One region of the Streptomyces sp. L2 genome, then DNA from elsewhere that is predicted to be linked to it. Evidence: riboswitches for the same ligand, from Rfam matches in the RefSeq annotation. Region 1 holds a riboswitch; the other holds the start of a gene.
What was found. A riboswitch is a leader RNA that binds a small molecule or an ion and turns the genes downstream of it on or off. The one in region 1 is predicted to bind S-adenosylmethionine.
Positions count from the first base shown of each region.

Region 2: another riboswitch for S-adenosylmethionine. It lies ahead of thrC (threonine synthase); the one in region 1 lies ahead of DBP14_RS26210 (aminotransferase class V-fold PLP-dependent enzyme).

Region 1 is NZ_QBDT01000001.1:5,865,359-5,872,732, forward strand. It holds gene DBP14_RS26200 (ubiquinol-cytochrome c reductase cytochrome b subunit) at 1-1,029, shown strand, start outside; gene trpD (anthranilate phosphoribosyltransferase) at 1,168-2,232, shown strand; SAM riboswitch class IV at 2,679-2,795, shown strand; gene DBP14_RS26210 (aminotransferase class V-fold PLP-dependent enzyme) at 2,957-4,318, shown strand; gene DBP14_RS26215 (Lrp/AsnC ligand binding domain-containing protein) at 4,423-4,704, opposite strand; gene DBP14_RS26220 (rhomboid family intramembrane serine protease) at 4,701-5,444, opposite strand; gene DBP14_RS26225 (hypothetical protein) at 5,596-5,835, shown strand; gene DBP14_RS26230 (NYN domain-containing protein) at 5,873-7,216, shown strand.
Region 2 is NZ_QBDT01000001.1:4,299,999-4,307,372, reverse strand. It holds gene DBP14_RS19235 (NADH:flavin oxidoreductase) at 1-309, opposite strand, end outside; gene groL (chaperonin GroEL) at 620-2,242, opposite strand; gene DBP14_RS19225 (cold-shock protein) at 2,632-2,835, opposite strand; gene DBP14_RS19220 (MoaD/ThiS family protein) at 3,303-3,578, opposite strand; gene thrC (threonine synthase) at 3,575-4,876, opposite strand; SAM riboswitch class I at 4,895-5,037, opposite strand; gene DBP14_RS19210 (glucosyl-3-phosphoglycerate synthase) at 5,195-6,139, shown strand; gene DBP14_RS19205 (trehalose-6-phosphate synthase) at 6,294-7,374, shown strand, end outside.

The sequences.
Region 1 (7,374 bases):
GGCGAGTTCCCCGGCCACGACTTCGTGGCCCGGTTCTACTCGATCCACATCCTGCTGCTGCCGGGCATCATGCTCGGCCTGATGGTGGGCCACCTGATCCTGGTCTTCTACCACAAGCACACGCAGTTCGCGGGTCCCGGAAAGACCGAGAAGAACGTCGTCGGCATGCCGCTGCTGCCGGTGTACATGGCCAAGGCCGGAGGCTTCTTCTTCCTGGTCTTCGGTGTCATCGCGGTCATCTCGGCGATCGCGCAGATCAACCCGATCTGGGCCATCGGCCCCTACCGTCCGGACCAGGTGTCCACCGGCGCCCAGCCCGACTGGTACATGGGCTTCTCCGAGGGCCTGATCCGCTTCATGCCGGGCTGGGAGATCAATCTGTGGGGCCACACGCTCGTCCTGGGCGTGTTCATCCCGCTGGTGATCTTCCCGCTGGTCCTGGTGGCCATCGCGGTCTACCCGTTCATCGAGTCCTGGGTCACCGGCGACAAGCGTGAGCACCACATCCTGGACCGCCCGCGCAACGCCCCGACGCGTACGGCGTTCGGTGTCGCCTGGCTGACGCTCTACTCGATCCTGCTCGTCGGTGGTGGAAACGACCTGTGGGCCACCCACTTCCACCTGTCGATCAACTCGGTCACCTGGTTCGTCCGGATCTTCTTCTTCGTCGGACCGGTCATCGCGTTCATCGCCACCAAGCGGATCTGCCTCGGCCTGCAGCGCCGCGACCACGAGAAGGTGCTGCACGGCCGCGAGACCGGCATCATCAAGCGCCTGCCGCACGGTGAGTTCATCGAGGTGCACGAGCCGCTCAGCCAGGAGGCCCTGCACACGCTCACCGCGCATGAGCAGTACGAGCCGGCCGAGATCGGCGCCACGGTCGACGAGAACGGCGTCGAGCGCAAGGTGAAGGCCACGGAGAAGCTGCGCGTCAAGCTCTCCGGTGCCTACTACGGCGAGGGGAACCAGATCCCCAAGCCGACCGTCGAGGAGTACAAGGAGATCACGAGCGGCCACGGCCACCACTGATCCCGCGTCGCCACGCCACAGCGAAGGGCCCCGTCCGGTGTTCGGACGGGGCCCTTCGCCCTGCCCGGGGCTGGATAGGGTGGAGCCGTACTTTCTTGTACGTCCCTTCGTGTACGTCCATGACACCAGGAGCGGCTGATGAGCGCTGTGACCCCCGCTGGAGGCGACACCGCGGCGGGCCGTTCCTGGCCCGCCCTGCTGAACGGCCTGCTGGCCGGCCAGGACCTGGCGGCCGACGACACCGCCTGGGCGATGGACCGGATCATGGGCGGCGAGGCGACGGACGCCCAGATCGCCGGGTTCGCGGTCGCGCTGCGCGCCAAGGGCGCCACCGTCCAGGAGATCACCGGTCTCGTGCGCACGATGTACGACCACGCGAACGTGATCGAGGTGCCGGGCGCCACCGTCGACATCGTCGGCACGGGCGGCGACGGCGCCAAGACGGTCAACATCTCCACCATGTCGTCGATCGTCGTCGCGGGCACCGGCGCGAAGGTCGTCAAGCACGGCAACCGGGCCGCGTCCTCCGCGTCCGGCGCGTCCGACGTGCTGGAGAAGCTCGGCGTCAACCTGGACCTGACCCCGCAGGGGGTCGTCCGGGTCGCCGAGGAGGCCGGGATCACCTTCTGCTTCGCGGTGAAGTTCCACCCGGCGCTGCGCCATGTGGGCGCCGCCCGCGGCCAGTTGGGGATCCGCACGGTGTTCAACCTGCTCGGTCCGCTGACCAACCCGGCGAAGGTGCGGGCGCAGGCGGTCGGTGTCGCCGTCGCGCACGAGGCGCCGATCGTGGCGGGCGTCTTCGCCGAGCGCGGCAACTCCTCGCTGGTCTTCCGGGGCGACGACGGCCTCGACGAACTGACCACCACGGCCACCTCGCGGGTGTGGGTCGTCCGGGACGGCAAGGTCACCGAGGAGAGCTTCGACCCGCGTGACGTCGGCCTCGACCTCGTCCCCGTGGAGGCCCTGCGGGGCGCCGACGCCTCCTACAACGCGGAGGTGGCCCGGCGCCTGCTGGACGGCGAGCGGGGCCCCGTCCGGGACGCCGTAGTGCTGAACTCGGCGGCCGCGCTGGTCGCCCTGGACCCGGGGCCCGGCACGCTGGCCGAGCAGATCCGGGCCGGCATGGACAGAGCGGCGGAGTCGATCGGCTCGGGCGCCGCGAAGCGCACCCTGGACCGCTGGGTGGCGGCGAGCAACGCGTAGTCGCCCCCGGACAGTCGCCCCCGGACAGTCGCCCCCGGACAGTCGCCCCCGGACAGTCGCCCCCGGACAGTCGCCCCCGGACAGTCGCCCCCGGACAGTCGCCCCCGGACAGTCGCCCCCGGACAGTCGCCCCCGGACAGTCGCCCCCGGACAGTCGCCCCCGGACAGTCGCCCCCGGACAGTCGCCCCCGGACAGTCGCCCCCGGACAGTCGCCCCCGGACAGTCGCCCCCGGACAGTCGCCCCCGGACAGTCGCCCCCGGACAGCCGCCCCCGGACAGCCGCCCCCGGACAGCCGCCCCCGGACAGCCGCTCGCGGCGGCCGGCCCCGGCACCGCCGGCCCGGCCGCCGCTCGCGGTGGGGCGGAACACCGGGGAGCGCCGCCGTGTCCCGTCATCCGGACAGAAGTTGCGCGCCGCCGATCAGCTCGGCTAGTTTCAGGCTCAGGTCATGAGTGACAGCCATAAGGCCCCGGCCGGCTGTCCGGCAACCCTCCTTCCGTGGCGGGGTGCCCCGGGTGAGGACCAGGTCGTGGGCAGCAAGGCTCACGGCAAGCGCGGACCCTCGCGTCACCAGGGGTCCTGGTCGTCGAGGAGCCTTCCGTGAGCAAGCGAATGCGATAGGGCGTAGAGCCCCGCCTCCGCACACCCCTTTTCACTTTCCCCACGCTTGAGCCGTACCCGCTCGCGTGGTGGTTCCGCCTTGCCTCTCACGGGAGTTCGCCATGTCCGTCTCCACCGCTGCCACTCACCAGGCCGTTTGTCCCCAGCTGCCCGTTCTGGGGCGGGATGTCACCGTCCCGCTCGTCACCGGCGGCGAGGTCACCTACGCGGCCCTCGACTACGCGGCCAGCGCCCCCGCCCTCCAGCGCGTCTGGGACGACGTGGCGGCCTACGCGCCGTACTACGGCAGCGTCCACCGCGGCGCCGGCTACCTCTCCCAGCTCTCCACCGACCTCTTCGAGAACGCCCGCTCGACGGTCGCCGAGTTCCTGGACTGCCGCGACGACGACCAGGTGGTCTTCACCCGGTCGACCACGGACTCCCTCAACCTGCTGGCCCGCGCCCTGCCCGCAGGCTGCGAGGTCTTCGTCTTCGAGACCGAGCACCACGCGTCCCTGCTGCCCTGGCAGGACGCCCGGGTCAGCTACCTCGACGCGCCCCGCACCCCGCGGCAGGCCGTCCACACCCTGGAGCGGGCCCTCGCCGACCGCGACCCGCACGGCCCGGCCCTGGTCTGCGTCACCGGCGCGTCCAACGTCACCGGCGAGCTGTGGCCCGTACGCGAGCTGGCGGCCGCCGCCCACGCGCACGGCGCCCGGATCGTCCTGGACGCCGCCCAGCTCGCCCCGCACCACCCGGTCTCCCTGCGCGACCTCGACGTCGACTGGGTCGCCTTCTCCGGCCACAAGCTGTACGCCCCGTTCGGCTCCGGAGTCCTGGCCGGCCGCGCCGACTGGCTGCGGGCCGCCGAGCCGTACCTCGCGGGCGGCGGCGCCAGCCGCACGGTGAGCAGGCGCCAGGACGGCGGCGTGGACGTGGAGTGGCACGAGAGCGCCGCCCGCCACGAGGCCGGCTCCCCGAACGTGATCGGCGCCTACGCCATCGCCTCGGCCTGCAAGGCGCTGACGGAGGCCGGCTGGGACACCCTCGTCGCCCGCGAGCAGCACCTCGTCGAGAAGGTCCGCACCGGTCTGGCCGGGGTCCCCGAGGTGAAGGTCCTCTCGCTCTTCGGCGACGACGCCCCGCGGGTCGGCGTGATCTCCTTCGTCGTCGAGGGCTGGAACAGCTCCCACTTCGCCGCCGCCCTCTCCGCCGAGTACGGCATCGGCGTCCGCGACGGCCTCTTCTGCGCCCACCCCCTGCTCCGCACCCTCCTCGGCACGTCCCCCCAGACCCAGGGCGAATGCGGCGCCCCCGAGGCCGCCCCCGGCGAGAAGTCCCTCAACGCCATCCGAGTCAGCTTCGGCGCGGGCACCCCGGACGAACACACGGACCGCTTCATCACAGCGGTACGAGAACTGGTGACCAACGGCACCCAGTGGACCTACCACACAGAAAACGGCCGCTGCGTCCCGGTGGCTTGATGCCAACTCCAGGGTTGCCGACCTCAGGGGCGCGGGGAACTGCGCGATCAACCACAACGCACCCGCACCCGCGCAGAAACCGCGCCCCGCGGACGCGTAGGCGACTAGGAATCCAATCCAATAGCAAACGCAGCCTCAAGATCATGCTGCGAGTACGTCCGGAACGCCACGTGCGTATCCGTCCCCTCCACCCCGGGAATCTTGCTGATCCGCCCCGGAATGACATCCGCCAGATCCTCGTGCCGCCGCACCCGTACCATCGCGATCAGGTCATACGTCCCGGTGACGGAGAACACCTCGCTCACCGACTCCAGCGAAGCGATCCGCTCCGCGATCTCGGGGATCCGGTCCACGCTGGTCTTGATCAGGACGATCGCGGTGATCACGGCTGGTTCTCTCCCTCGGGTACCGGGGCGGCTGCGCCCTTCACTCTAGTGGTACGGCCGTAGCGCCCCCACGCGTAGAGGAACCCCAGCCCGAAGCCGACCAGGTGCGCCAGGTACGCCACCCCCGGCCCCTGTGCCGACCGCTCCGCAGCCAGCCACTGCAGCCCCGCCCAGAACGGCAGCACCACCCACGCCGGGAAGCGCAGCGGCAGGAAGAAGAGGAACGGGAGGAGACTGGTCACACGGGCCCGGGGGAACAGGTACAGGAACGCCCCGAGGACCGCCGAGATCGCCCCGGAGGCGCCCACCAGCGGCTCCTGGGAGGTGGTGTTGGCGGCCGCGTAGCCCAGCAGGGCCAGGTATCCGCAGCCGAGATAGAAGAGGGTGAACTCCACCCGGCCCATCCGTTCCTCGGTCATCGCCCCGAAGACGAAGAGGAAGAGCATGTTGCCGAGCAGATGCACCCAGCTGCCGTGCACGAACAGGGCCGTGGCCGGGGTGAGCGCCTGCCGGACCGTTCCTTCGAACAGGTCTGCGGGGATCACGCCCCAGTGTCGGAAGTACGCCCGCTGCGCGGCTAGCAGCGCGTCCCTGGAGCCGTATCCCGGAGTCAGCCCGGAGGCCGGGCCCAGCACGAAGAGCAGGCAGCACAGGGCGATGAGGCCGTACGTCATCGGCGCCGGGGAGTGCCGGACCGCCCTGAGGGTCCGGCCGGCCGTCGCGCTCCAGTGGCTGATCATGAATACAGAGCATGACGTAACGGGACGCAACCCGACAGACCGCCTCGCCGCCGTGGACAGAAGGGCGGCGGGGACCCCGCAGGCCGTAGGGTTACGAGCCACACGCGCCCGGACCGGCGCGGACCGACACGACGAGGAGCGAACAGTCACGATGACGGTGCCCCTGCCGACCGCCACGACACGATGGCGCTGCACCCTCTGCGGCAATCTGACCCGCTTCGACGTCACGCGCTCGTCGAAGGTCGTCGAGTACGTCCACCTCGACCTGGCCGGTGAGCCGACGGTCGAGGAGCGCGAGGTGGTCAGTGAGACCATCGAGTCGGTGCGCTGCCGCTGGTGCAACGCGGTGGACCAGGTGGAACTCGTGGACAGGCCGGGCTCCGGCTCCTGAGGGGAGCGGGACCCCGCACAGCATTGGGGTGTGACGGATGGTGGAGACCGCAGGCGGGGGGCCGGGCGACGGCACCGCCGAGGTGCTTGACCGTCCGCTGCCCGACGGCGTGCGCCGCCGGGTCGTACAGATCGTCTCGGACGGCTTCGGCGGACTGACCGTGGCGGAACTGCCCGCCCAGTTGCGGCAGTACGCCCGGTTCGCCCCCAATCGGCGGACCAAGTTCGCGGGCAACGCGATGGCGGCCGCGCTGGAGACCGACGCGGTCTTCCGGCAGCGGATCGGGGAGAAGTTCAGAGAGGCGCAGCCGGAACTGTCCGGCGCCCTCGACTCCGGCTCGCCGCCCCCGGCCGCGGATCCGCTCGACGTGGCGGCCGCGGCCTATGTGCTGCGCCCCGCGGGCTGGGTGAAGCTGGTCACCGCGGCCGGCGAGGAGGCCCAGCGCGCCGACGCCGAGCGCGTCGGCGAGGAGAGCCGCGCCGAGCTGGAGCGGCTGCGTGAGGAGCTCGCGCAGGCCCGCGGCCAGACCCGCACCGAGACCGAACGGCTGCGCGCGGAGCTGGAGTCGGCGAAACGCGAGGCCGAGGCGCTGCACCGAAAGCTGCGGGCGGCGCTCAGCGACGTCAAGCGCGGCGAGGCCGCCCTGCGCAAGGCGCGGGGCGAGATCGACGCCGTACGGGCCGAGGCGCAGGCGCAGGTGTCCGCCGCGGAGAGCGAGACCCGGCGGCTCAAGGCCCGCCTGGGCGAGGCCGAGGCCGGCCTGGAGGCCACCCGGCGGGCCGCCAGGGAGGGCCGCAGCGTCGAGGACATGCGGGTACGGCTGCTGCTCGACACCCTGCTCGACGCCACCCAGGGGCTGCGCCGGGAACTCGCCCTGCCACCGGTGTCCGTGCGGCCCGCCGAGACCGTGGACGCGGTCGAACCGGGACGGATGACCCCGAAGGACATCGCGGCACGCGCCCTGTCCGAGAACGACCCGGCCATCCTCGACCAGCTGCTCGCGCTGCCGCAGGCCCATCTCGTCGTCGACGGCTACAACGTCACCAAGACCGGCTATCCGCAGATGCCGCTGGAGAAGCAGCGGCTGCGGCTGCTCGGCCAGCTCTCCCAGCTCGCCGCGCAGACCGGCGCGGAGGTCACCTGCGTCTTCGACGGCGCCGAGCTGGCCGCGCCGGTGCTGCTCGCGCCGCCGCGCGGGGTGCGGGTGCTGTTCTCCAAGCCGGGGGTCACCGCGGACGAGCTGATCCGCCAGCTGGTGCGCGCCGAACCGCCGGGCCGTCCGGTCATCGTCGCCTCCACCGACCGCGAGGTGGCCGACGGCGTGGCACGGGCCGGCGCCCGACCGGTCGCCTCTGCGGTACTTCTGAAGCGGTTGTCCTGAACGTTCAACGGGCATACTCAATGCCCGAATTGGCCGTATCGTCACGCAACGTAGTGTCAACCCGGCATCACTGCACGTACGTTGAGTGCAAAGAATGCATTGAGTGACCGTCTTTTTTGGCGTGAGGATTTGAACTGATCACAAGTAGGTCACTAGGG
Region 2 (7,374 bases), 1.6 Mb from region 1:
CAGCTGGTCCTCCCCGTGGAACCGCGGGACGCGGCTGCTCTGGCCCGCCGAGTCGTGCCCGACGTACGTGCCCTCGGTGACGATCAGGCCGACCCCGGCGGCGGCGCGGCGGGCGTAGTACGACACGACGTCCTCACCGGGGACGCCGCCCGGGGAGAACATGCGGGTCATCGGGGCCATCACGATCCGGTTGGGGACGGTGAGGCCGCCGAGGGTGATCGGGCGGGAGAGGATCGCTGCCGCTCGGGAGGCGATGGGGGTGACGGTCACGGGGAGGGCTCCTTGGGAACGGGGCTGCTTATACCGCATGGTATGTGCGCACGCATTGTTGCAGCTCCTTAAGCAACCTCCTATGCCGTACGGCACATTCCCGAGGAGGGGGTTCTGTTTCGCCGGTGACTGCGGGTGCTTCGTGGTTGCTCGCGCAGTTCCCCGCGCCCCTGAAGGGGCGTCCACTGCACCTACCTCAGGGGCGCGGGGAACTGCGCGACAAGCCCCCACGCACCCGCAGCCGCCGACAACGCCCGAGGGCGGCACCCCTTGTCGCGAATTTCTCGCAACAAAGGGTGCCGCCCTCGGCAAGGACGTTGATCAACCGGAGCCGGAGCCCCGAGGTCGATCAGAAGTCCATGTCACCGCCCGGCATGCCGCCGCCGGCCGGCGCCGCGGCCTTCTCCGGCTTGTCGGCGATGACGGCCTCGGTGGTGAGGAACAGCGCGGCGATGGACGCGGCGTTCTGCAGAGCGGAACGCGTCACCTTCGCCGGGTCGATGATGCCCTCGGCGACCAGGTCGACGTACTCACCGGTCGCGGCGTTGAGGCCGTGACCCGGGGTGAGGTTGCGGACCTTCTCCACCACGACGCCGCCCTCAAGGCCGGCGTTGACGGCGATCTGCTTCAGCGGGGCCTCCAGCGCGAGCTTCACGGCCTGAGCGCCGGTCGCCTCGTCACCGTCGAGCTCCAGCTTCTCGAAGACCTGGGAAGCCTGCAGCAGGGCCACGCCACCACCGGCGACGATGCCCTCCTCGACGGCGGCCTTCGCGTTGCGGACGGCGTCCTCGATGCGGTGCTTGCGCTCCTTGAGCTCCACCTCGGTGGCGGCGCCGGCCTTGATGACCGCGACACCGCCGGCGAGCTTCGCCAGGCGCTCCTGCAGCTTCTCGCGGTCGTAGTCCGAGTCGCTGTTCTCGATCTCGGCGCGGATCTGGTTCACGCGGCCGTTGACCTGGTCCGAGGAACCGGCACCGTCGACGATGGTGGTCTCGTCCTTGGTGATGACGACCTTGCGGGCGCGGCCCAGGAGGTCCAGGGTCGCGTTCTCCAGCTTGAGGCCGACCTCCTCGGAGATGACCTCGCCGCCCGTGAGGATGGCGATGTCGCCGAGCATGGCCTTGCGGCGGTCGCCGAAGCCCGGGGCCTTGACGGCGACGGACTTGAAGGTGCCGCGGATCTTGTTGACGACCAGGGTCGACAGGGCCTCGCCCTCGACGTCCTCGGCGATGATCAGCAGCGGCTTGCCCGACTGCATGACCTTCTCCAGGAGCGGGAGCAGGTCCTTGACGGAGCCGATCTTGGAGTTCGCGATGAGGATGTAGGGGTCCTCCAGCGAGGCCTCCATACGCTCCATGTCGGTCGCGAAGTAGGCGGAGATGTAGCCCTTGTCGAAGCGCATGCCCTCGGTGAGCTCAAGCTCCAGACCGAAGGTGTTGCTCTCCTCGACGGTGATGACGCCTTCCTTGCCGACCTTGTCCATCGCCTCGGCGATCAGCTCGCCGATCTGGGTGTCGGCGGCGGAGATGGACGCGGTGGAGGCGATCTGCTCCTTGGTCTCGACGTCCTTCGCCTGCTCCAGCAGGGCGGCGGAGACGGCCTCGACGGCCTTCTCGATGCCCCGCTTGAGGGCCATCGGGTTGGCGCCGGCGGCTACGTTGCGCAGACCCTCCTTGACCAGGGCCTGGGCGAGCACCGTCGCGGTCGTCGTACCGTCACCGGCGACGTCGTCCGTCTTCTTGGCGACTTCCTTGACGAGCTCGGCGCCGATCTTCTCGTACGGGTCCTCCAGCTCGATCTCCTTGGCGATGGACACACCATCGTTGGTGATCGTGGGGGCGCCCCACTTCTTCTCAAGGACGACGTTGCGGCCCTTGGGGCCGAGGGTGACCTTGACGGCGTCGGCGAGCTGGTTCATACCGCGCTCAAGGCCGCGCCGCGCCTCCTCGTCGAACGCGATGATCTTGGCCATGTGAAGTGGTCCCTCCAGGACTGGGGGTGATTCTTCGGACCGCGCCCGCGCCCGCGACGGACGGCCTGCCTGCCTCGTGGTTCCTTGCCCCACCCGGCTTGCGGGCCTCACCGACCCGGTCCTTCGTTGTCACTCTCACCTTCAGAGTGCTAACGCCAATGATTAGCACTCGGCACCGTCGAGTGCAAGGTGCGCCCGCGAAGCGGGCTCGTTGAGGGGTGGTGGTCGGGTGACGGGTGGGCGCAAGCGCCTCTCGGGGGTCGGCCGTGCCCTCCGCCGTCGGCGAAACGGTTCGTGCGCCTCCCCCGCACGGTGAGCGCACGCCCCCGGTCCGGGCATGCCGAAGGGCCCGTACCTCGGGAGGTGCGGGCCCTTCGTGCAGCTACGTTTCAGGCGGTGACGCGAACCATGTCGGCCTGCGGGCCCTTCTGGCCCTGCGAGATCTCGAACTCGACCCGCTGGCCCTCTTCAAGGCTGCGGTAGCCGTCCATCTGAATGGCGCTGTAGTGGACGAAGACGTCCGCACCACCGTCGACCGCGATGAAGCCGTACCCCTTCTCCGCGTTGAACCATTTGACGGTGCCCTGAGCCATGCCTAACTCCCCTATTACTGGCCCTTGCACAGATCCGCACTTCGCGGACCCGGGTCAGACCTCGCCCACCAGTGTTCGGGGGCGTGCGCCGGAACGCGTCGACCGCGGCTGAATGTATCTGTCCAACTGCCGTCTGCAACAGGTCAATCGGACGAGAATTCTGGACGAGCCCGATCCGGAATGTGGTGAGAATTCGCCCGAATTCAGGGCAAGTCGGGCCGAACAAAGGGGGTGAATGCCGCAAAAGGGCCACACAGTTTGGCCATTTCTTGCCGGGTCCGCGGCACCACTCCAAGGCTCCCGACCCTCGGTCCGGGAGCGCGTTCCCCAACTCTACCGCGCTCAATCACACAGAATTGCCCCCTCCGTTTCTCTCACGGAGAGGGCACTGCACCCATTAGCGGCTGCCGCCGCGGGGATGAACAATGAGTGACCGGCATTACCGAAGGTAATGTTCGGTCATTCGGTCAGCCGCCGGCGACGGCCGGAATGATGGAGACGCCGGCGCCGTCGGGGGTGGCCGTCTGCAGGCCCTGCTCGAAGCGGACGTCGTCGTCGTTGACGTACACGTTGACGAACCGGCGCAGCTTGCCCTGGTCGTCCAGCACGCGGGCGGCGATCCCGGTGTGGTGCTTCTCCAGGTCCTCGATGACCTCGGACAGCGTCGCGCCCTCGGCGGCGACCTCGGCCTGCCCGCCGGTGTAGGTACGCAGAATGGTGGGGATGCGAACGGTCACGCTCATGCGAGGCCAGCCTCTCGGAAGGAGTCCAGGTTCGGGCGGATGGTGGCGGTGAGGCCGGTCCCGGCCACCGCGTCCAGGGTCTTGAGGCCGTCGCCCGTGTTGAGGACGACCGTGGTCTTCGTCGGGTCCAGCAGGCCCTCCTTGAGCAGCTTGCGGGTGACGCCGACGGTCACGCCGCCCGCCGTCTCCGCGAAGATGCCCTCCGTGCGGGCCAGCAGCTTGATCGCGTCGACGACTTCCTCGTCGGTCACGTCCTCCACGGCCCCGCCGGTGCGGCGCGCGATGTCGAGGACGTACGGTCCGTCGGCCGGGTTGCCGATGGCCAGCGACTTGGCGATCGTGTTCGGCTTCTGCGGCCGTACGACGTCGTGCCCCGCCTTGTACGCGGTCGACACCGGCGAGCAGCCCTCGGCCTGCGCGCCGAAGATCTTGTACGGCTTGTCCTCGACCAGGCCCAGCTTGATCAGTTCCTGGAGACCCTTGTCGATCTTCGTGAGCTGGGAGCCGGACGCGATGGGCACCACGAGCTGGTCCGGGAGCTGCCAGCCGAGCTGCTCGCAGATCTCGTACGCCAGGGTCTTGGAGCCCTCCGCGTAGTACGGCCGCAGGTTGACGTTGACGAAGCCCCAGCCCTCGCCGGCCGGGTCGCCGATCAGCTCGGAGCAGAAGCGGTTCACGTCGTCGTAGTTGCCCTCGATGCCGACGAGGTCGCCGCCGTAGATCGCGGCCATGACGACCTTGCCCTGCTCCAGGTCGTGCGGGATGAACACGCAGGAGCGGAAGCCGGCCCGCGCGGCGGCGGCGCCGACCGCGCCGGCGAGGTTGCCGGTGGAGGAGCAGGACAGGGTGGTGAAGCCGAAGGCGCGCGCGGCCTCCAGGGCCTGGGCGACGACGCGGTCCTTGAAGGAGTGCGTCGGGTTGCCGGAGTCGTCCTTGACGTACAGACCGCCGGTGACGCCGAGCTCCGCGGCGAGGTTGTCGGCCTTGACGAGCTTGGTCCAGCCGGGGTTGATGTTCGGCTTGTCGGCCACGTCGGCGGGGACGGGCAGCAGCGGGGCGTACCGCCAGATGTTCGCGGGGCCGGCCTCGATGCGTGCGCGGAGTTCCTCGGTGTCGTAGGCGGAGAAGTCGTACGCGATCTCCAGCGGGCCGAAACACTCCTCGCAGGCGAAGAGGGGGCCGAGCGGGACGCGGTGACCGCACTCGCGACAGCTCAGGGCCGCGGCGGGACCGAGGTCGACGGCGGACGTCGAGGCGGGGGCGGAGGTGCTGGAGTCTGCAACTGTCTGCGCAGCCATGTGAGGCGAGGCCCTTTCTCCTCATCTTTCTCACGACGCACTTCGCCGTGAGACGGATTTGGCACCTTCCCTAGCCGGGAGCCTCGCCACGAAGACGAGTGCCGGCTGGAGGGTTGCCGGGGCTTCATCGGGCCGTTTCCCTCTGCCCCTCTGGATGAGCGGTATTCGGTTGTGGACGCTTGCGACCCCCGGCATGCGACGGTCGTCGGCGTTGTTCAAGACTGTAACCGAAGGCCAGGACTGTTGAGATAGTCGTCCGAACCGCGAGATGGATCACGGTGACGCACCGTGATCACGAGGAGTGAGGAGCCGCAGGCCGTGCTGGAAGAAGTCGAGCGCTGGCTGACCACCCGGTCCTGGTCCGTGGCCGACCGTCCGCCGCACAAGATACTGGCCGCCAAGCGGTGCTCGGGCCAGTCGATCAGCGTGGTGCTGCCCGCGCTGAACGAGGAGGCGACGGTCGGGGCGATCGTCGAGGTCATCCGCCGTGACCTGGTGGAGCGGACGCCGCTGGTGGACGAGATCGTCGTGATCGACTCCGGCTCGACCGACCGCACCTCCGAGGTGGCCGCGGCGGCAGGCGCCCGCGTCGTCCACCGGGACGCGATCCTCCCCCGCATCCCCTCCGTCCCCGGCAAGGGCGAGGTGCTGTGGCGCTCACTTCTGGTCACCCGGGGTGACATCGTCTGTTTCATCGACGCCGACCTGCGGGAGTTCTCCGCCGACTTCGTCTCGGGCATCGTCGGCCCGCTGCTGACCGATCCGGACGTGCAACTGGTCAAGGCCATGTACGACCGCCCGCTCGCCGGTGCCACCGGGCAGGGCGGCCGGGTCACCGAGCTGATGGCCCGCCCCCTGCTGAACATGCACTGGCCGCAGCTGGCGGGGTTCGTGCAGCCGCTCGGCGGGGAGTACGCGGCGCGGCGCGGCCTGCTGGAGCAGCTGCCGTTCCCGGTGGGCTACGGCGTCGAGCTGGGCATGCTCGTGGACGCGCTGCACCTGGTGGGCCTGGACGCGCTGGCCCAGGTGGACGTCGGCGTGCGCAAGCACCGGCACCAGGACGGGCAGGCGCTCGGCCGGATGGCCGCGGCGATCTACCGCACCGCGCAGCTGCGGCTGGCCCGCGGGCATCTGCTCCGGCCGGCGCTGACCCAGTTCGAGCGCGGGACGGACGGCTTCGAGCCGCGCACATACTCGGTGGACACGGAGGAGCGGCCGCCGATGGCGGAGATCGCGGAGTACGCGGCACGGCGGGTGGCGTAGGCGCTGCCGGCGCGGTCGCCCTGTGCGGGCCGCGCGGGCCTCTCGGCGCGCGCCGGGAGAACGGCCGCATACCGCCGGGAGAACGGCTGCATACCGTCCCTGGGCGGCCGGTATACACGTTTGAGGCGTTACGAGCCGGGCTAGGTTCAGGCGTATGGCTTCCACCGCTGCTCCCAAGGCTCAGGTGCTGGTCGCGTCCAACCGCGGCCCGGTGTCGTACACGGTCGGCGAGGACGGTTCGCTGAGCGCCAAGCGGGGCGGGGGCGGGCTGGTCTCGGGGCTGTCGGCGATCGGCTCCGACGCGGACTCGCTGTGGGTGTGCGCCGCGCTCTCCGACGGCGACCGCGAGGCGGTGCGGCGCGGTGAGGGCGAGCCGGGCGTGCGGATGCTGGACATCCCGGCCGACGTGCACGCCGACGCGTACAACGGCATCGCCAACTCGGTGCTCTGGTTCGTCCACCACATGCTGTACCAGACCCCGCTGGAGCCCGTGTTCGACGCGGAGTTCCGGCGGCAGTGGGAGTCGTACCGGGCCTACAACCGGGCGTTCGCGGAGGCGCTGGCCGAGGAGGCCGCCGAGGGCGCGGCGGTGATGATCCAGGACTACCACCTGGCCCTCGCCCCCCGGATGCTGCGGCAGTTGCGGCCCGACCTGCGGATCGGCCACTTCTCGCACACCCCGTGGGCGCCGCCGGACTACTTCCGGCTGCTCCCCGACGACATCGCGGCGGAGCTGCTGACCGGGATCCTGGGCGCCGACCGGGCCGCGTTCCTGACCCGGCGGTGGGCGGACGCGTTCACCGCCTGCTGCCACGCCGTACTGGGTCCGGGCATCCCGTCCGGGACCCGGATCGGCGTGCACGGCCTGGGGGCCGACGCCGAGTTCCTGCGGGAGCGGGCGCACCGGGCGGACGTGGACGAGCGGATGGCGGGACTCCGGGAGGAGATCGGCGAGGGGCGGCGCACGATCGTCCGGGTGGACCGGACCGAGCTGTCCAAGAACATCGTGCGGGGGCTGCTGGCGTACCGGCACCTGCTGCGGGAGCACCCCGACTGGCGCGAGCGGGTCGTGCACGTCGCGTTCGCCTACCCCTCGCGGCAGGACCTCGCGGTGTACCGGGACTACACCGCCGAGGTGCAGCGGGTGGCGGAGGCGGTCAACGCCGAGTTCGGTACGGCGGGCTGGAGTCCGGTGCTGCTGCACGTCAAGGACGACTTCGCACGGTCGCTGGCGG